One region of the Microcoleus sp. POL10_C6 genome, then DNA from elsewhere that is predicted to be linked to it. Evidence: riboswitches for the same ligand, from Rfam matches in the RefSeq annotation. Region 1 holds a riboswitch; each other region holds the start of a gene.

The links. Region 1 has a riboswitch for cobalamin ahead of QUA34_RS29095 (energy-coupling factor ABC transporter permease). Riboswitches for the same ligand answer to the same signal wherever they lie in the genome.
Region 2: it holds a riboswitch for cobalamin, as region 1 does, so the genes downstream of both, QUA34_RS26225 (hypothetical protein) here and QUA34_RS29095 (energy-coupling factor ABC transporter permease) in region 1, are expected to answer to the same signal.
Region 3: it holds a riboswitch for cobalamin, as region 1 does, so the genes downstream of both, QUA34_RS14280 (DUF1636 domain-containing protein) here and QUA34_RS29095 (energy-coupling factor ABC transporter permease) in region 1, are expected to answer to the same signal.
Region 4: it holds a riboswitch for cobalamin, as region 1 does, so the genes downstream of both, QUA34_RS03505 (CbtB-domain containing protein) here and QUA34_RS29095 (energy-coupling factor ABC transporter permease) in region 1, are expected to answer to the same signal.

The regions. Positions count from the first base shown of each region.
Region 1 covers NZ_JAUBRB010000099.1:3,652-8,843, forward strand. The annotation lists gene QUA34_RS29080 (pentapeptide repeat-containing protein) at 1-4, shown strand, start outside; gene QUA34_RS29085 (FAD-dependent oxidoreductase) at 171-1,745, opposite strand; gene QUA34_RS29090 (Uma2 family endonuclease) at 1,994-2,692, opposite strand; cobalamin riboswitch at 2,867-3,013, shown strand; gene QUA34_RS29095 (energy-coupling factor ABC transporter permease) at 3,075-3,791, shown strand; gene QUA34_RS29100 (energy-coupling factor ABC transporter substrate-binding protein) at 3,798-4,130, shown strand; gene cbiQ (cobalt ECF transporter T component CbiQ) at 4,127-4,927, shown strand.
Region 2 covers NZ_JAUBRB010000069.1:1,196-6,387, reverse strand. The annotation lists gene QUA34_RS26240 (dihydrofolate reductase family protein) at 1-108, shown strand, start outside; gene QUA34_RS26235 (ABC transporter ATP-binding protein) at 112-960, opposite strand; gene QUA34_RS26230 (methyltransferase domain-containing protein) at 1,196-2,062, opposite strand; gene QUA34_RS26225 (hypothetical protein) at 2,082-2,522, opposite strand; cobalamin riboswitch at 2,685-2,829, opposite strand; gene QUA34_RS26220 (Uma2 family endonuclease) at 2,868-3,446, opposite strand; gene QUA34_RS26215 (ABC transporter substrate-binding protein) at 3,663-5,084, opposite strand; gene QUA34_RS26210 (hypothetical protein) at 5,178-5,192, opposite strand, start outside.
Region 3 covers NZ_JAUBRB010000021.1:92,352-97,543, reverse strand. The annotation lists gene QUA34_RS14290 (serine/threonine-protein kinase) at 1-249, opposite strand, end outside; gene QUA34_RS14285 (serine/threonine-protein kinase) at 333-2,294, opposite strand; cobalamin riboswitch at 2,429-2,575, shown strand; gene QUA34_RS14280 (DUF1636 domain-containing protein) at 2,598-3,008, shown strand; gene cobW (cobalamin biosynthesis protein CobW) at 3,272-4,306, shown strand; gene QUA34_RS14270 (GTP-binding protein) at 4,489-5,192, shown strand, end outside.
Region 4 covers NZ_JAUBRB010000004.1:59,266-64,457, reverse strand. The annotation lists gene QUA34_RS03520 (hypothetical protein) at 1-116, shown strand, start outside; gene QUA34_RS03515 (vitamin K epoxide reductase family protein) at 172-1,092, shown strand; gene QUA34_RS03510 (hypothetical protein) at 1,162-2,352, opposite strand; gene QUA34_RS03505 (CbtB-domain containing protein) at 2,498-2,695, opposite strand; cobalamin riboswitch at 2,714-2,856, opposite strand; gene QUA34_RS03500 (Nramp family divalent metal transporter) at 3,025-4,329, shown strand; partial or broken gene QUA34_RS03495 (transposase) at 4,339-5,043, shown strand.

The DNA of each region.
Region 1 (5,192 bases):
GTAAGGATTGGTTGTTAACGAGTAGGCTAATACAGTTGAGCATTTAAATTGTATATTCAGGGCGGGTGGGACACCCCAAAAAAGTTTGATTATTTTTTGACATACAATTTAAATGCCACAACAGCTTAGTCAACAGTCAACAATCATGAGGACTGCAACCGGAATTTATATTACGCAATAGCATCGGAACTGGCAAGAGTCTCGAATTGCGCCAATAGCATTGCCTCACCATTATTTGGAGTTCCAAAAATTTTAGGTAACTGACCTGTTTCAGCGAGAACTTGTCTCACTTCTCGGTTAGATACATCGGCTAGATTTTTGTTATTTAGAATGGCATTAACCGCAGCGATACCCACACCTTGACCAACTGCGGCGTTGAATTCCACAATTCTGCCGACAGAACAGGCAAATCCTTCAAATCCAGAACACGGACTGACCACTGCCAGGTTAGGAACGTTTTTAATTAATGCGTGGCGGATGCCAACATTAAAGATAGGGTGTTTAAAACTCAGACTTTTAAACCATCCTAGATGAGTTGCTTTATCGCGAATACCCGGGATGCCCCCCCGTACATCAAAATGATAGCTAAATGTTGCCAGGGCTTCATTAGCAGGTACGCCACCTAACAGCATTTGTGCGCCAGTTAAAGGTTCTACAACTCCCGTCACATTGCCAGCGTGTCTGATATAAAGTTCTGAGGAATAAGTAATAGAAGTAGCCCCCAAACTCCTCAGCCAAGTTGTAATAAATAACATCTCTTTTTGCATATTAGCCGTGGGTTTGCTCCCGCTTCTAGCTAAGGCTTCTGCTTCGCTGGCGGTGACTGCAAATAACAGCGCATTCCACGAAAGTCTATCATTTGGAAGTATGGCTATATTTCCCTCATCTAGAATTATGCCGGTTTCAGGAAAAGATAGTTTTCTTCCTCTAAAGGAGTGGTAAGCTACAGATAGAGCTGGCGAGCGAACATCGATGTAATCGTTACCCGCCCACAGAGTTTTGAGATTGCCTTTAGTGTCGGTCATTTCCCGCCGGAGTTGTTCTGCTAGTTGGGCATCCTTGTCGGCAGCGTACAGCAAAAATTTTTGACTCTCTGCATCGGCCCGGTTGGTAAAGCGTTTTAGATAAATGTAATCGAATTCTTTCAGTGCTCTTGCACTGAGTCCTTGGGTTTCAAAAACGAGGGTGACTGGAAGTTCTGAATTAGGCAGACCAAATGTTTCAAATCCCTTCAGCTTTCTCACACCGGCAGCTTGAGCTAATTCGGCATTGACAGTGGCATCAATAAATTGCTTGCCGGCATAAACTAAACCTTGAGAGGTGGTTATACTGGCAATTTTTTGGCCTTCTTTAGTAACTGATTTAATTTCTACTTTGCTGAGGAGATCTGCCCCAGCTTGTACCAGCATTTCTTTCAGCGCTGCACTGGCTTTGCGGGGGTCAAGTGCAATTGCCTTAACGCCGGATTTTTGTAAAAATTCTTTATAGATTGTCGCCGGTGAACCAAAGGTATCTAACTTTAAAGATTGTTGAAGTTCTTCACTAATCTGACTTCTATCTAAATAAGCAAGGCCACCTCGTACCAAATGCCCGCCAATTCCTTCTTGCAAGCTTGCTTTCGACATCAGTAGAATTCGCGGATAACGCTTTGTGCGGCGAAGATATTCTCTGGAGGCCGAGATAACAGCTAGAACTCCTGGAACTTCATCACCAAAACAGATGATATCGTAAGAACGCAGATTCATGACCATTATTTAACAACCTCTCCTAATTTTCATGTTTTCGAGCTGGATCTCAATGTTTGCCGTCCAACTCTCTGTTTTTCCCAAATCTAGCTCGATCTTTCCTGATTTTTGCGATAAATATTCACACATTTCTGGACGCAGCAACCGGGTTTTTTCCAGAAAATCCTCTGTTGAGGACGATCGATCTCGGTTGAAAAACCCGGTTTCTGAGCGTCTAGAGTCGGTCAGTCTGGTACTCTTGATTGCCATCAGCCCAGATTATCAGGATCTATCCCCAACTCCCGCAATCGCTGAGCTAGTCGATCGGCGCGCTGGGCTTCCTGTTGGGCGCGCTGCGTGGATTCTTTCACCTGTTCTTCAGGAGTCAGATAACGTTTTCCATCGGCATCATACCAATACAACCACTCCCTTGTCACCCCAGAATAACTTCCCCTTTCACAACCAATCCCCAAACCAATTTCTGGCATCCAAACTGGATTTCCTGGCTGTAATTCATACTTTCCATTGACTAACTTGTGTACTTCTAAACGGGGTTTACGACGGCGGCGGGAAGAATAAATGACGTAATAAAGTACGCCTAAAGCTTGATATTCCTCCAACTTTGTGCTGTATTCCTTGCGATAAGTTGGAGAAACTACTTCTAGCACAAAAGTAGGCAGAACATTTTCATCCCACAGCACGTAACTGGGACGCAATTCTTCGTCGTAAAATCTTTCTACTCCTAAACTTAAGAAAGCATCTGGGACAATGGGCGGTTCGTCAGGGTGATGATAAATACCCATATCTATGCCAAAAAACCAGTCCATGCGTTCTGACCAAACTATGAGCAATATTGCTTTTAACAACCCTGGTATTAGCTCTTGCAGTTCGTTATCCACAGGCGTTTCATCCGAGTCTGGTAGTTCATCGGCGGAGGGCAAGTTCCTCGGCAAGTTGTACTGTAACATTGCGGCTTTCCTCAAAACTCACTAATATTATACCGTTGATTTGTTGAGCGATAGTATTTATTGAACGAACCGCGAAGACGCAAAGGAAAAGAAGAGAATATGATAGGTAATTTTGACTGAGTTAATCTGAATGAATTTTTGTAAAATATTTGCTGAGACTTACACGATCGACTAAACTATGTCTAACCAGTCGGTTCTAATGGGGAGCAGCCGTTAGAGGAAACGGGGAAAGTTCGGTGCAAGTCCGGCGCTGTCCCGCAACTGTAATGAGAGTCATGTCGCTTTCTGAGTCAGGATGCCCGCCGATGTGTTAATTTACATAGTCTCATCTGCGAGGTTCAGCGTGAAGACCAGAAATCGGAAATTGGTCAGCTTGGGATTGATGGCTGGCTTGAGTTGTTATATTGTCCTGGGCTCGGCAACGCCCGCCGCAGCTATGCACATTTCGGAAGGTTTTTTGCCGGTGCAATGGGCTGCGTTTTGGTGGATGGTGGCGTTGCCTTTTTTTGCAGTAGGTTTGCGATCGATTACTCGCATTACAAAAGAACACCCGGAACTTAAACTATTGCTTGCTTTGGCGGGTGCGTTTACTTTTGTGCTTTCTGCTTTAAAAATTCCCTCGGTAACGGGCAGTTGTTCTCACCCGACGGGTACGGGTTTGGGTGCAATTTTGTTCGGCCCTTCGGTGATGGCGGTACTGGGGGCTTTAGTTCTGCTTTTTCAAACGTTACTGTTAGCGCATGGTGGCTTGACAACGCTGGGAGCGAATATGTTTTCGATGGCGATTGTCGGCCCTTTCGCTGCGTATTTTATCTATCAATTGCTGTTGCGAACTGGCAGCCAGCGGGCGGCATTTTTTTGTGCTGCGGCTTTGGCAGATTTGCTGACTTATGTGACGACTTCGATTCAATTAGCATTAGCTTTCCCGGCAGCTAGTGGCGGTTTTATGGCTTCGTTTCTCAAGTTTGCTGGCATCTTTGCTATCACTCAAGTACCCCTGGCTATCAGTGAGGGATTGCTGACTCTATTGGTCTGGAACTGGCTGCATTCTTACGGGAAGCCGGAGTTAGAAACTTTGAAATTATTGAGACAGGAGTGAGGCGCCGTGAGTCAAAAAACTACAAAAAATCACCAATCTACTTCGCGGCAAAATTGGCTGTTGGCTGGCGCTGTGATTGTTCTTGCAGCGTTTCCTCTCGTTTTTGTGCGGGGTGAATATGGCGGTGCCGATGACCAAGCTAAGAAAGCAATTACTGAAATTCAACCGGGTTATAAACCTTGGTTCAATCACTTGTTTGAGCCGGCTAGCGGAGAAATTTCAAGTTTATTGTTTGCGTCTCAAGCGGCGATCGGGGCTGGCGTAGTTGGGTACGTCATTGGGTTGTATAAAGGCCGATCGCAATCTCGGCAGCAGTCTGATAATAAATCGTCGGAATGAACCATCAGATTGATAGTCTCGCTTATACAAATCGCTTGCGGGGGTTGCCGCCATCTCACAAGTTATCATTTGCGATCGCCCTTTTAATTCTGTCTCTAGTTTCTGGGGCGATAGTCCAATTGTCGATCGGCCTTTGGTTGGCTGTCTGGATCGTCGTCTATGCGGGTATTCCGGGGAAACTGTATTTGCGGTTGCTGTCGCTACCGTTGATGTTTTTGCTGACAAGTTTGCCTGCTTTGGCGCTGGGTGCGGTTGCGGGCGATCGTATCCCTGCAATTGGGTGGGATATTTGGCAAGGTTGGGGCATTAGCATCGGCACTTTTTATCTGTATGTGAGTCGCACGGGAATATACCAAGTGAGCTTGTTATTTGCCCGCGCCTTCGCATCGACAAGCTGTATGTATTTCATTCTCTTGACGGTTCCATTTACCGAAATCTTGCAGATTCTCAGACAATTACGCTGTCCAGAGTTGGTCACAGAACTGCTATTACTAATGTATCGGTTTATTTTTAGCTTATTGGCGATCGCCGATGAACTTTGGATAGCCCAAAACTCGCGTTGTGGCTACCGCACTTGGAAGCGGGGAATGCAGAGTTTAAGCATTTTAATCGGGCAATTGCTTCAGCGAACTTTGGAAAACTACCGTCAAGTTTCGTTGAGTTTAGCGTCGCGCGGCTTTAATGGAAAACTGCGCGTTTGGAATTCTTACCCTTACAAACCTTCGCGAAGATATACATTTGAAGCTTTGTTTGGCTGCACAATTTTAACTTTGTTAAGCGCGGTATTTCAACGCTAAATTTATTAGGAATATTGAGATCACCCCCAGTTAGGACACGGCAGTGCCGTTTCCCTACAATTAATCGGGCGATGGTTACATCTTTCGCGGGGATGAGCAATGATTTTGAGGTAGGGAAACGGCACTGCCGTGTCCTCCGACAATTAATCGGGTGATGATTATATCCGAGGGGAGCGATCGATTATTTTGGGGTAGGGAAACCGCACTGCCGCGTCCTCCGTTACTATTTGGGGGTACGGTTTCAAGCCCTGCCGGACTAAAGGTA
Region 2 (5,192 bases), on a different contig from region 1:
ACGATCACAACACCCCCGCTAAGACTTTTATCCGCGAAGGTTTATGGAGATGCCTTCGCGGAGTTGCGCTATGAAGTTCCTGTCCCGGCCGATGACACAACTGCTTAATCTTTAAAGCAGCCGGCGCGCTTGTAAAATCTGTTGTTGCCACTGCTCAAAAGTCTTTACTTTTGAGCTACCATCTCTCTCAACGATCGCCCTTATTTGCTCCATTAGCTCGATCGCCAGTGGTACGCCAAGTTGCAATTGTTCCAACACATCCCGCTGAGCAAAAACGGTTTCCGGTGTTCCTTCTAAAATCAATTTTCCTCGATCCATTACAAACACCCAATCAGCCCAGCGGTAGATGAAATCGAGGTCGTGACTTGCTAAAAGGATAGTGGTTCCAGCGCTGTGAATTTGTTGAAGTAAACCGATCAGTTGTCGGGTGTGACGCGGATCGAGATAGGCGGTAGGTTCATCTAGCAGCAGCAGTTTGGGCTTGAGAACCATGATATCGGCGATGGAAACCCGCTTTTTCTGGCCCAAACTGAGATTGTGAATTGGTTCGCGGGTGAGTTCGCTTAGATCGAATTGCTCGATCGCCTGTTGCACCTGTTGAGCAATTTCGGATTCTCTCAAGCCTAAATTGTACAATCCATAGGAAATATCTTCTTCTACCGTCGAAGCTACTAATTGATGTTCGGGATTTTGAAAGACGAGTCCGATTTGTTGGCGCAGTTGCATCAAAGATTTGCGATCGTAGCTAAAGGGTTCACCTTGCCAGCTAATGATTCCCTGTTGCGGTTGATACAAGCCATTTGCTAACAGAAAAAAGGTGGTTTTGCCACAGCCATTTTGACCGATCAGCCCGCACCGTTTGCCAGCGGGGACTTTTAGATTTAAACCCTGAATTGCCACTCGCGAACCGCAGGGATAGGAGTAGGAAGTGCGATCGAATTCGAGAATCCATTGAGACATATTTGTTATTTGTTATAGCCTTGTTCCCTGGCTCTGCCTGGGAATAAATACCCGGAGGCTCTGCCTCCAATTACCGATTACCGATGAATGATTACTAATTACCGATTACCGATTTCCATTCTATAGCAATCCTTGCAGCAGTCGTCAACTTTTTACCCCTCCCCAACCCTCCCCTTATCAAGGGGAGGGAGTAAGAAAATTACAAAGGATGTAGAATTGAATTGCTATATTTGTGTCAGCCTAGATCAGATTTTGACAACTGCCAAAGTTGCATTTCATAACAGAGATGTTGCTCAAAAAGTTGACTTGCCTCCAATCCTTCAACCACCAACTTCTTGAACCAGCGGCGAAATATCCAGCGCAGGAATTTGTGGACGGGCGGAACTGTTATCGCAATCAAATCTGCAACATAGATCATTGTATTTAGTCCATATCGGCGGAAAGTATCTACATACAAATCGATTGTTGGCAAAATATGGGCGGAAATATCCTCAGTTTTTACTAAAGTGAATCCAGCCTGCTTTAATGCTGCATGAAGTTCCGTAACAACATGACAATTAGAGAACATTCCCTCTTTATAATTAGCATCAGATCGTAGCATATCAGCCAGCAAAACGTAGCCACCCTGATTGAGGATTTTGGCGGCACCGTTAGCAATATCAACAGCCGACATATACTGGCTACTTTCGCTAAAGAGAATAAGATCGTAGAAATGGGTTGCTTTGAAGTCTTCAAACCTCGTGAGGTGGAAGATTGCCCGATCGCCCGTACACTTAAGAAAGCGCTGCTGTTGAAACGGATCGGGTGCGAGCCCTTCGACTGCAAAACCTCGATCGAGCAAATAAGCCGCATTTCCGCCAATCCCGCAGCCCACATCGAGTATCGTATGAGTGCCTTTGGGGATTGCATCCAACAGTTTTACAGTATAAGCTTGCTGAGCGAGGCGCAATCGGGCGATCGTTAGTTCGTCAGCGGGCACAGGTAGGGTTTCCCAATAGCCGTAGTGAAGGTAGGGCGAATCTGTCAGGCCCAAATAGTAATTAAGCGCTGCATTTTGGTAGCGAGTTACTTTGGAAATTTCGATTGATTTTGGCTGCGGCATTCGGAAATTTTAGTAAGTTTTAGGATTTAGGGCAGAGTTGAAATTCTTCCCAGCGCTTGCATACTTGTTCATAGCACTCAACAGGAGAAATTGCCAACTTTTGCAACAAATTGATATCAATGTGACCGTTGGCGATCGACAAAAAAATAATTGCTTCCTTGGGTTCATAACTAGCAATGATTTGCAGCAGATTGGAAACAGTATTTTCCTCTATTTCTAGTTGCTGTAAATAAACGGTTGCCTCCAAGTCGGAAATAAATTGCAAATCGTACTTTATAGTATCTACACTCCAATTCACCGAGCCATTAATGGGAGTATTGATTTTGCAAGCAACCAAGCCTCGTCCTCGATGCAAAAAACCATTCCAAGCAGTATGCCCGATCGGCAAAATATTTTGGTGAATAAACAAGTTTTGCCAGTAGCCAAAACTACCCTGCCAAACACTATCTTCAACTCGCATTTCTTTTCATTTCCCTTAAAATAAGATACCCTTCAGAACACAAATCGAATTACATCAGCGTTCATCTGTGTTTATCTGCTGATATCTGCGGTTAAAAAACCCCAATCCAATAATAAAAAAAATAATAAACTCACCATCATCCATACCTCGCAGATGAAAAACATGATTGTAAACAAATCGGCGGGCATCCTGACTCAGAGATCCAACGATCTCATTACAGTTGCGGGACAGCGCCGGATTCGCACCGAACTTTCCCCCTTGCGTCTGATGGCTGTTCTCCATCAGAGCCGATCGATATACGGGAATATTACCACTATTGGGGATATTTGACAAAAAAGCGTCCGCCTATTCACCAAACTCAATATTTTCATACAAATCTGCCAGCGAAATCTCCACAGGAATAGAGGTTAAAGTCAGCCTATCGCCCATACAGCTATATTCCGAAAAAATCCACTTATTCGCATCTGTTTTAGAATATTGCTCCACCTGTAGCCGATATTGGTCGATTAATAAATATTCCTTAAAACTAGGAATAGTGCGATAAGCAGCAAACTTTTCATCTCGATCGTAAGCTCTAGTACCTTTAGACAGCACCTCAGCAATTAGCAGCGGATTCGTAATTGTATCCGTCCGTCCAGAGTGCAGTTCGATCGGGCGCGCTACCACCATCACATCCGGGTAAGTATAATTATTAAGCTGCGGAACCCAAAGCCGCTGATCCGAACTGAAAGTCCGATATGGTTTCCCTTTTAACGCCAGTTTCAGCGCAACAACTAAATTAGTGGTAATTTCATTGTGATCCGGTGTGCCGCCAGCCATCAGAACAATCTCCCCATTGATAAATTCATGCCGATCCTGAGAATTGATTTCTAATTCTAGATATTCCTCAGCGGTGTAGGTTTTGGTTTCAACTGGCGCGATCATACACAACGCTCTCCTTTAATCTACTCATTTCATTTTATCTTAAAAATTTGGGTAGTTCAACAGAAAAATAGATTTTAATCATGCTAAAAAACAGGCAAGATGCCTGTTCCACAAAGAGGGAATTTTATTGTGGGGAGTAGGGGTTGGGCATTCGGCCCGCCCCTGAAAGGCTGATTGAGAATGTGCAAGATGTGAGCGCGATCGCACTTAACAAACTTACCGCAGCGGGACAAAGTTATAGCCAGTGCTTCCTCCTTGTTTAACTTGCACTAAAATCGGCTTACCAGCCCGATCGCCCGTGGGCAAAAACTTCACATCCTCGCTTGCTCCTGCTGTCGAAAAACTCGCATTTCTGAGTGCTTGTTGCAATCCTTCCCGCGTATTGCTTTGCCGCAAGCCAGCGATCACAGCTTGAGTCGCGTCAAAACTCGTTGCTGTTCGCCAATTCACAATTCCTCCCCAACGCTGGCGGGCATTTTCTGGGAAACGGCTACCGGGATTAGTTTCAGGATGCCAGGGAACGGGCAAAACAAGCCCGTCAACGTCTTTTTGTCCGTCTTTTAAAGTTTGAAAGGTGTAGAGCGTAGTGCTGCCGTAGAGTGGCAATTTGCCTCGATTGATGCGAGCCAGAGAAATCGCACGGTCAATGCGATCGATGTGGGGCGCTACCATCAATCCTTGTGCACCTTTGCTGACAGCATCGGCGAGGGCATTTTCCGCATTAAAAGAAGGGAGTGAAAAGTCGCAAACAGTGGGAACTAATTTGCCGCCAGCAGCAGTAAGAGATGCCACAAATTCATCTTTAAATGATATATTATCCGGTGCTTGGGAGTCGTAACAAATAGCAATATTAGTTTTGCCTGCTGTTTTGACTGCATATTCTGCTAAGGGAGCAGCCATGACGCTAATATTGGGTACTGTCCGAAATATGTAGCTGCCAAATCCTGATAGATTATTGGCAAAGCTAGTCGGTGTTACCATTACCAGTTTTTCTTGCTGATATATCGGAGCAGCTTCGAGAGATGCGTTGCTAGCATTGTGTCCAATTACTGCTAGTATACTTGCATCGTTTGTTAATGCTTTTGCAACATCTCTGACCACTTCTGGACTGTTGTCATCGTTGACAATTTCTACTTGCAGTTTTGCACCGTTGATGCCACCGCTATTATTGACTTCATCCTGAGCTTGGGCGACACCTCGAAGGATTTCTTGCGCGACATTGGGGTTGCTACCAATGGGGACGCTGACAGCAATTTTTAAGGGGGAACCATTGCTGGCTGGGGTCTTATTCAAATAAATAATGGCATTATTCAAATAAATAATCGTTTCGGGATCGTTGCGATTTTGTTGCAGCGAATCCTGAAATTTTTTGACGGCTGCTTGGTAATCTCCATTGACAAAAGCTTCAACGCCGGCTTTTTTTTCTGCTGTTGTTTGGGATGTTACCAATAGCCGATTTCCTAAACTGATGCGACTTGCGATCGCTCCCGATGCGCTCGTTGTCGGTGTAGATGTATTTGAACTTTTGGCATTCAATAAACCGGGAAGGAACTTGTATGCGCCAAACCCAATTAAGCCGAGTACAATAATAAAAAAAATGGGCGGCGGGCTGTTTCTTTTGTTAGTATCTTGATACATGATTTTTTCTCCTTATTTTGATAGTGTTTGGAGGCCGAACCTCGGGGTAAGTATTCCCAGCAGAGCCTGGGAAGAGAAAATTCCATCTAAACCTCACTTTCCCAGAAG
Region 3 (5,192 bases), on a different contig from region 1:
TTGGAAGGAATCTAAATAGCGGGGAATGTTGGGATGATCGAGTTCTCGCAAAATCTTAATTTCTTGTTCGCACGCTTGATATTGAGCCCAATTAGCGCCTGTTTGGGCAAATTGAAATTGTTTGACAGCGACGGAACGTTGGGTATTAATTTCGGTAGCGAGATAGGTAACTCTCCCGCCGGCGCGATTGTACCCGAGCTCGCAAGTTACTTGATAGCCGTAGTTAGAAAAGTCAGGAAAAGCGTTCATAAATTTGTAAAGTTTGTAGTAAGGACTTCAGTATTTAAAATTATTGAAGAATCCCAACAAAAGTTATTAGTAGGAACTGTTGATTATGGTTTAATCAAATATGGCTTGGATTTGCGGTAGCCAGCCATCATTCTGTTTCTTTTAAGAACAATCAAGTAAAGTAAGGGAATAGCGGTGACGAGGAGAGGGGCAGTCGCACTTGCTGCTAAAACTAAAACTTTTAATGGTTCGATCGAACCCATCTCATTTGCCAACCTTAAGTACCGTTGAAATACAGCTCCTAAACTGATGTAAAATCCAGCGGTTAGAAATGCGATTGCTACAGCATCTTTCTTAAAAAAACCTCTTTTAATCTGTTCGTAACTCCTGGCTTTAGCTAAGGTATAAACTACCTTAAAACAACCCAAATTAGTAACAAAAAGCACAAATATCACTGCTATACTTGTCGGTAAAGAAAAGACAATCAAAAGTCCACAAGCTACAAATGCCAGCATTGTCCAACTCCTACTATTCTCAAAACCACCTGAAGCACCAACTATAGCTGAGATCACAAAACCAACAAGTAAAGCGATTTCTTTACCCGTACTATTACCAAAACCACTACCAACAAGTGATAAAACAGTAGTCGCTGCCAGCAATATTGCTGTAATCCCTAAAGTGCCTCCTAAGATAGATTGAAACCAATTTACAGTTTTATTTCCTGTTGTATATATAGTCTTTTCTTTTTCTGTATAGAGCGTCTTTTCTGCTGCTGCAAAACCCGGAAGTAGGACAGCTATTAACGTGAAAAACATCGGTGGATCCATCGGGTTGCTTAGCAGCCAACCGACGCAGATAAACACCAACATAAAACTCCCTCTATCTTTAAACAAATATGGCATTTTCTTGGGTTCTATAAGAGGAGCACTTTTAACTTGAATCTCAATTTTTTGGGTATCTGGATCGGAATTAACATGGAGTATCATCTGGCGATGATAAATTTTACTTGCTAGCAATTTGCTCGTATCTACCGTTATTTTGCACCTAACCTCATTGCCCTCAAATTTCTGCGGTTCAAAGGAGATGTAAGGGTGGTCGTAAGGAGTATGTGGCGGATCGTTCGGGTGCGGTGCTACTTCCCATCGACCTGCTAAAATTGTATCCGGAATAGGGTTGCTAACGGTAACGATTTGTGTTACTTTTTCTCCATATTCTGCGGCGATGAATTGAATGCGATCGCGCTCAATTCTCACTTTAGGCAAGCTGCTGACATCCAAAGATTCTAGCGCAGTTAAAGCATCCGCAGCCGATGGATATCTGTCTTGCAATCTCGGCGCTACCATCCTCTCCAACCAATTCATCCAACCCTGCTGCAATGGCGGTACTAAATGCCGGAAATGAATGCCATAATTGGCATCAACTAAATTACCGACATCCGCAGATTTCGTACCACTTAACAAGCAAATTAGTGTTATCCCCAAGCCGTAAAGGTCGGAGGCTTTTGTTAATTTCCTGTTAAACATTTGCTCCGGCGGCATGAATCCCATCGTGCCTTTGACAACGCTGCTAGCCGCGATATTTCTACCTCCTAGACGAGCAAAACCGAAGTCTACTAAATAAACATTGAGCTGGTCATCTATTAACAAGTTTTCGGGCTTAATGTCGCGGTGAATTATCGGCGGTTTTTGAGCTTGCAGGTCAACTAAAATATCTAAAGTTGCGATCGCAATTTGCTTGATATCGGGCACGGAAAAAGTCTGCGCGACAGCAGATTCGGCATTTTTGTATTCCTGCACCATGCAGAAACCACTGTCAGTTTGAAAAGAATCGAGATAGCGGGGAATGCCCGGAAAATCCAGTTTTTGCAGCACTTTAATTTCTTGTTCGTAAGCTTCGTATTCTGTCCAGCTAGCACCTAATTGGGCAAATTGAAATTGCTTAATTACAACGGATTTTTTTGTGTTAATTTTTGTGGCGAGATAGGTGACGCGACCGCCCAAACTGTTGTATCCGAGTTCGCGACTTATTTGATAGCCATGTTTGGAAAAGTCAGGAAAAGCGTTCATAGGTAATTACTATGGTTGGTAGTAAGGACTTTAGTCCTGAAGCCGTTATCTTATAAGGACTAAAGTCCTTACTACGAACGAAACGATCGCTCCTACAAACATAACTTTTTTGAAAAAAGGCGGCAAGTGCGGTATGATGTGATTTCGCGATCGGTTCTAGCGGGGAGCAGCCGTTAGAGGAAACGGGGAAAGTTCGGTGCAAGTCCGGCGCTGTCCCGCAACTGTAATGAAACCCTTGGGGTTTCTCAAGTCAGAATGCCCGCCGATATCTAACTCACTTTTGAACGCATCTGCGAGGTACGGATGATGGATGGAATTAACACGGCTGTACGCACAAAGCACAGTCTATTTGTTTGCACTGCTTGCGCTAGTGTTTGGAAAAACGGCAAGCGAGAAGGCAAAAGCGGCGGTCAACAATTCATGGAAAATTTGTCGCAACTCGCTAAAGATTGGGAGTTTTCTGATAAGTTTGAGATTCAAGAGGTGGAGTGCATGAGTGCTTGCAGTCACTCTTGTGCGGTGTGTTTTGCTGCTGTTGGAAAGTACACTTATCTGTTTGGCGATTTACCAGCAAATGACTCGGAAAGCGTCGAGGCGGTACTTGAATGCGCTGGTCAATACTATGCTAAACCCGACGGTTTGTTGCCTTGGTCTGAGCGTCCTCAAGCTCTGAAAAAAGGCGTTTTAGCAAAGATTCCACCCCTGGGAAACTAGAGCATTTCTCGTTACCATGCTCTGCCCATTGGTGACAACTAATGCCACCAATCCGCCAGGGACTTAAGTGCCTGGCTAATAGCGAAAGTCCTCTAAAGAGGACTGAGAATAAAAATTTTAAACTCATTAGTTTTCTTGAGAGGACTTTCGCTTTGAGGCAGGGGTTTAAACCCCTGCCGGACTGTCGGTTTAACGAGTTTCCTGTCAGCAATTGACTGACCCAAAATTGAAAGATATTCAATCACACAACAACAAAATTATCAATGCACAAAATTCCTGTTACTGTCATCACTGGTTTTCTCGGTAGCGGCAAAACTACCTTAATTCGCCACTTATTGCAAAATAATCAAGGTCGCCGCATTGCTGTTCTGGTTAACGAATTTGGCGAAATCGGAATTGACGGAGAACTGCTGCGCGATTGCCAAGTTTGCGACGAAGAAGAAACTGTAAGCAGCAATATTGTTGAACTAACAAATGGTTGTCTTTGCTGCACTGTTCAAGAGGAATTCTTGCCGACTATGCAGGAATTGTTGAAGCGCAGAGAACAAATTGATTGTATTTTAATTGAGACTTCGGGCCTCGCACTTCCTAAACCTTTGATTCAAGCTTTTCGCTGGCCGGAAATTCGGACGGGTGCTACAGTGGACGGTGTTGTTGCTGTTGTCGATTGCGAAGCTATTGCTAGCGGTTCTTTTGTCGGTGATATCGATGCTTTGATGGCACAGCGGCAGGCTGATGATAGTTTAGATCACGAAACTCCGATCGAGGAATTGTTTGAAGACCAGTTAGCCTGTGCCGATATGGTACTTTTAACGAAGGTCGATCGCGTAGATGCGGAAACTCACAAGAAAGTCCAAAGCTGGTTGCAGCAAGAGTTACGTCCGAGTGTAAAAATTGTACCCTGCAAAGGTGGCGAAATTAACCCTGATGTGCTCATGGGATTTAATGCCGCGGTTGAGGATGATTTGGAGTCTCGCCCCAGTCACCACGACACTGAGGAGGAACATGAACATGATGATGATATTAACTCGACTTACTTTATTGCCGATCGCGAATTTGAACCTGAAGCTTTGGTAAAAAAACTGCAATCCTTGATGCAGCAGGAGGAAATCTATCGGATTAAAGGGTTTGTGGCGGTTCCCAAGAAACCGATGAGGATGGTGTTGCAAGGTGTGGGCTCGCGGATAGAATATTTTTACGATCGTCCTTGGCAACCTTCCGAACTCCGGCAAACCAAATTAGTGCTGATCGGTCGAGAGTTAGAGCGCGATCGAATTGCAGCTATGATTAACAACTAATTGTCATTTGAGAGGGGCGGGTTGATGGATATTTTGAATTGCAGCAAATATTATTGGCAAAACTCGCTCCTCCAAGCTCTGACGAACAATTAATTAACATTATTTAATATTGTGACCACTGCCAGCAAGTCTGGTGTAAAATAGCGATAATGGTTATCATTGTACAAAAATCGAGGTCAAGTATGGTGACTGCTGGGGCGATCGAATCAGTTCCTGTTACTGTTCTCACAGGCTATCTGGGTGCAGGCAAAACTACGCTACTGAACCGCATTTTAACACAGGAACATGGCAAAAAAGTTGCAGTCATCGTCAACGAATTTGGCGAAGTAGGCATCGACAACCAACTGATAATTGATGCCGACGAAGAAATTTTTGAGATGAACAACGGCTGCATTTGCTGTACAGTCCGAGGTGATTTAATTCGGATTATCGGTAACTTAATGAAGCGGCGCGACAAATTCGACCACATAGTTATCGAAACCACAGGTTTAGCCGACCCCGCGCCCGTAATTCAGACATTTTTTGTAGACGAAGATATGCGGGACACATTACTGCTAGATGCAGTTGTCACGGTAGTCGATGCCAAGCACATCTGGCAGCACTGGGATGCAGACGAAGCTCAAGAACAAATTGCCTTCGCAGATGTAGTTTTACTAAACAAAACAGATTTAGTAACTGACGAAGAATTGGCAGAATTAGAAAAGCGAATTCGTGCAATGAATGCAATGGCCAAAATTCACCGCACCCGCAACGCTGAATTAGCAATGGATGCTTTGTTGGGCGTTAAAGCATTTGATTTGAACCGGGCATTAGAAATCGAACCCGACTTTTTGGGCGAACACGAACACGAACATGACGAAACAGTAACTTCCGTAGCAATAGTCGA
Region 4 (5,192 bases), on a different contig from region 1:
TGAAAGGAGTTAATGCTTTAGAAGAAAAGCTGCATTTTTTCGAGGCTCACGAACAAGGATTAACCGGAGCAGTATTAATCCTTCTAGGAATTGTGGCTTATTTCATCAAAGTGTAAAATGGTTGGTAATACAATTTAGTCTTGGGAAATATCCAGCACAGGAAAAAATATTATGCGTCGTCAACGTTCCATGCCTTGGATTCACCGCTATTCTCGTCCGCTCACGGCAGGAATTGCCTCGATAGGGGCTGCGATCACTGCTTATCTAACAGTGGTTAAGTTATCCAACGGAACGGCAGTTTGTCCGATCGAAGGCTGCGATATCGTGCTTTCGAGTCCTTATGCCTATGTCTTTGGTTTGCCTCTTTCTTTGTTCGGTTTTTTGGGCTATTTGAGCATGATAGTTTTTGCCGTAGCTCCCCTATTGGTCAATCCCGCAGAACAGAAGAGTCTCCGCTCTAAGTTAGAGTCTTGGACGGGACTATTTCTGTTTGCTGGTAGCACAGCTATGACGATTTTCAGCGGCTATCTGATGTATGTACTGGCTGTTGATATTAAAGCAGCTTGTATTTACTGTATTGCATCTGCTTTGTTTGCAACTAGCTTGTTTGTCTTAGCATTAATAGGTCGCGAATGGGATGATATCGGGCAACTATTTTTTATAGGAATTGTGGTGTCTATGTTAGTGCTGATTTCCTCTCTGGCTCTTTATGCCGATGTGAATAATCTCGGTACAGCTAACGAGACTAGCATCAAGACTACGACATCTTCCGGTACTTCAGAAATTGCTTTAGCGCAGCATTTAAAAATAGTGGGTGCTAAAATGTACGGCTCTTTTACCTGCGATCATTGTCAAGCACAGAAAGCAAGTTTCGGCAAAGAAGCGGCGGGCATTATCAATTATATTGAGTGCAATCCTCAAGGGAAAAATGCTCGGCGGGATCTTTGCGAAGCTGCGAAGATTCAAGGGACTCCCACTTGGGAAATTAACGGTAAGTTTTACCAAGGGCAAAAATCTTTGCAGGAGTTAGCGGATTTATCTGGCTATCAGGGAACTCGCGAATTTAAAGAGCTCTCAAATCAGGAACGTTGACAAGAGTGATTTCTGGCGATCGACTTAATCATAGTCGATCGCACTTAAATTAAATTATCCGAAATCCGGTTAAATGCGCCCTACTCTCACCCGCAGCCCAAGCAAACGGCGCTGCAATCCAAATCCGATCGCCATCCCCGCGATTACAATGCCTGTAAAGTAAGCTAAAACAGTCAACCGCACTGAAAGAGGAGGCGCGACTCCCTCAACTTCAATACTTTGTAAAACCTGGAATGGTGAAAACTGACGGGCCCCGTTGGGTTGGGGAGAAACTTCTACCTCTACTTTGTGAGGTGCGCCATCAAAAAACTGCTCTTGCCATATCAGTTTTCCGGCTGCATCCGGGACACCTTTGTAGGCAAAAGCAATCCAATCATTTTCGAGTTGGGTGACTTTAACATTGAACAATACATCTGTGACTGGCTGATTTGTTTTGGTATCGGTGACTTGAACTTGTAAATTAGCAGCTTTCCCTACTGTCGCACTAACATCTCCAGAAAGTCGCACCTGTAAACCCTGAGATTGCACAATGGGGCTAGTTTTTTCTGTCGGTTTAGATTCTGTCATGTGAGACATTGGCATCGACATCTCAGACTGGGCAATTTCAGCACTGACATTAACATATAACAAGGTAGCGATCGCAATTATTATCGCCCCACTTAACAGCAATCGCACTCTTTCAGGCGCTATTTCTCCTGCTTGGATTTTGGGCTTTCCTCCAATCGCCAAGCCGCCACCTAGCCCAACAACCAACAAAATCACAGCTAAAATCCCAAAATTGCGATACCTCACCCCGTTTTCCGGCACGGATAGTGTTAAAGTTTGCTGAATAGGAGTAAAAGCATTTTCTGCGATCGGAGTCACCTTTGCTAACAATTGATAATTTCCCCTAATGGGCAGCATTTGCTGGATTTGTAACTCACCTTTAGCTGCAACAGCCTCTATATCCAGCAACTTTGTTCCCTCCACGATCGGAAAATCGGTGGTAAACCAATGATTTTTAGGCGGAGTTAAAATTGTCAAACTAATTCGAGCATTCTCTAAAGGAATCCCCGCTGCATCTAAAGCTTGCAGCTTTAACGACACTGGAGATAAAGGTGTAGTTGCCTCGGCTTCAAAGGGTAAAATCTGGCTGATTGGGGGTTCAGAAGTCAGTCGCACAGTTGATTGTGGAGACTGCGAAAACCCTACCCAACCATAGAAAAAGATACTCATCATGCAGACAGCACTGATGAGCGCAGAAAACTTTAATTTTGACATTTTAATTCTGGACTTTTAAGGAATCTCGCGCGGGGTGGGGGCGGGTTTATTTAACCTGTCTGCACTCTGAGAAAGCTCGCAGGTTTACCCGCCCCAACAGGTTAAACGAATCGCACTGCAATATCTCAAATAAAAACAATCTTGTTTAGTGACAACTAACCATCAAAGTGTGGTGGCGCAGAGAGTGTACCTTGTTATGGACGGCGGGATAAGTTGTAAAGTAAACAGTCCAGACAGTCAAAGCGCATAGGGAGATGTAGAGCGTCGCTTGCACGGGTGTTGAAAGCGTCAACCGTGCCGTTTGTTGCCAAACCGAAGAAGAAGAAGATTGAGTAGTCATCATGTACCTCGCAGATGAATAAAGTAAATTTGGGCATCGGCGGGCATCCTGACTTGGAGAACTTGTCTCCTTCACAGTTGCGGGACAGTGCCGGACTTACACCGAACTTTCCCCGTTACCTCTGGTGGCTGTTCCTCACCAGAACCGATTTGATATTCAGAGCATATCACACATTCTGTTGCTGCATTCACATTACCTGGAGTGTTAGATAAAAAATACACAACTTCATATTTCTTGCAACTTTGGCGGATTTTGAGCAATACGACTGATGAAATTTAACAGAATTTGTGAGATTATGAAAATAATATGAAAATTATTTAACAATAAAACCAATGACTCACCCCGAAAACAGACCCAGCCTTCCTGAAGTCCACCGCAGCGTCCCCGTTCCCAACAGCAAAGGTTTCTGGCGTAAAATGCTGGCCTACGCAGGGCCGGGATATTTGGTTTCAGTGGGTTACATGGACCCCGGAAACTGGGCGACTGACTTAGCGGGGGGAGCCAAGTTTGGCTATGCGCTATTAAGTGTGATTTTGCTATCTAATTTGATGGCAATTTTGCTGCAATCACTCTGCGTGCGTTTGGGAGTGGCAACGGGACGAGATTTGGCACAAGCTTGTCGAGATTATTTCAGTCCGCGAGTCAGTTTTTTGCTGTGGATACTTTGTGAAATTGCTATTTCTGCTTGCGATTTAGCTGAACTTGTTGGAAGTGCGATCGGACTGCAATTGCTATTTGGTATTCCCTTAGTTTGGGGAGTGTGCATCACTGCGCTAGATGTAATAATGGTATTATTTTTACAAGGAAAAGGCTTTCGTTATATCGAAGCTTTGGTGATTACGATTATTGCAATTATTGGCGGTTGTTTTATTGCAGAAATGATTTTTGCAAAACCTGATGCCGGAGGAGTTTTACTCGGTTATGTTCCCAGCCTAGAGATTTTGCAAAATCAGGCAATGCTTTATATTGCGGTGGGTATTTTGGGGGCAACTGTGATGCCGCACAATCTTTACTTGCATTCGTCGATCGTGCAAACTCGCTCTTGGGAAGAAACTGCTGATAAAAAATGGGAAGCAATTAAATTTGGCACAATTGATTCCACCGTAGCGCTGTCAATAGCTTTGTTTATTAATTCAGCAATTCTGATATTGTCGGCTGCAAGCTTTCATTTTTCCGGGTATCAAGAAGTAGCAGAAATTCAAGATGCTTACAAACTGCTTTCTCCGGTACTGGGTGTGGGTTCTGCTAGTGCAATTTTTGCCTTTGCTTTATTGGCTTCGGGGCAGAACTCAACCTTGACAGCAACTTTAGCAGGACAGATTGTGATGGAAGGGTTTCTAAATTTTCGGCTGCGACCTTGGTTGCGGCGCTTGCTGACTCGACTGATTGCAATTGTGCCGGCTTTGATCGTAATTATCTTGTTTGGTGAAGGCAGTACAACTAATTTACTGGTTTTCAGTCAAGTGATTCTCAGTTTGCAATTACCCTTTGCAGTAATTCCCTTGGTAATGTTTACCTCAAACCGCAACTTAATGGGAGAGTTTGTGAATCCATTTTGGCTGAAAGCCTTAGCTTGGTTAGTGGCTAGTATTATAGTAGGATTAAATAGTTGGCTGTTATTGCAGACTATTTTCTAGTAATCTGCGATTGCGGTAGAGGCAGGAACACATTTAATATTTGATGCCTTAATGTGTCCATATAAAATGGGAGAAAGAGTAAGAGCGTTAAAGTTGTTACGCTCAGTAACGCCAGGAATGCTATTGATGTGGGATAGAGGCTTACATTCTTATGCGATGGTAGAAGCTACAGTCAGTAAAGGTTGTGAGTAGAAGAGTGCGAATTCCATCCAACGTTAAATTCTTAAACCAAACACTATTAGATGATGGTTCATATTTGAGGAAAGATTTATCCATCAGGCAAACTAAGAAAAAAAAGATTTAAGCCCATACAGGTAAGAGTAATTGAGTACACAATTGAGGCTCCCGAACACCCAGTCACACAAATTAGATATCGTTTAATTACGAGCTTGTTGGACGCTGAAAAATTTCCAGCCCAGTCACTTGCTTGTGAATATCATCAACGTTGGGAAGTCGAGAATACTATTGATGAAGTCAAAGTACATTTATTGGGAAGAAAAACTCATATTCGTTCTCAAAGACCGAAAGAAGTGGTACAAGAAATTTATGGTTTACTACTAGGACCGAAGAGCTGTACGGTCATTAATTTTTCAAGCTGCAAGCAGTGCCGGTGTTTCACCATTGCGTCTGTCTTTTACTGGAACATTACGAGTGATTCGTCGTGCTCTGCCAAAATTCCAGCGGTTACAACCACAAGAAATTCTCTTCTTTTGAATTGGTTAACTTTAGAGATACTTGACCAACTTCTACCTGAAATGGTTCATAGAAACAACCCAAGAGTTGTGAAAAAGCCTGTCTCAAAATTTCGCTCTAAACAAGTTAAACACAGAGGTACTGGAATAATAATGAATCCTCCTGTATTT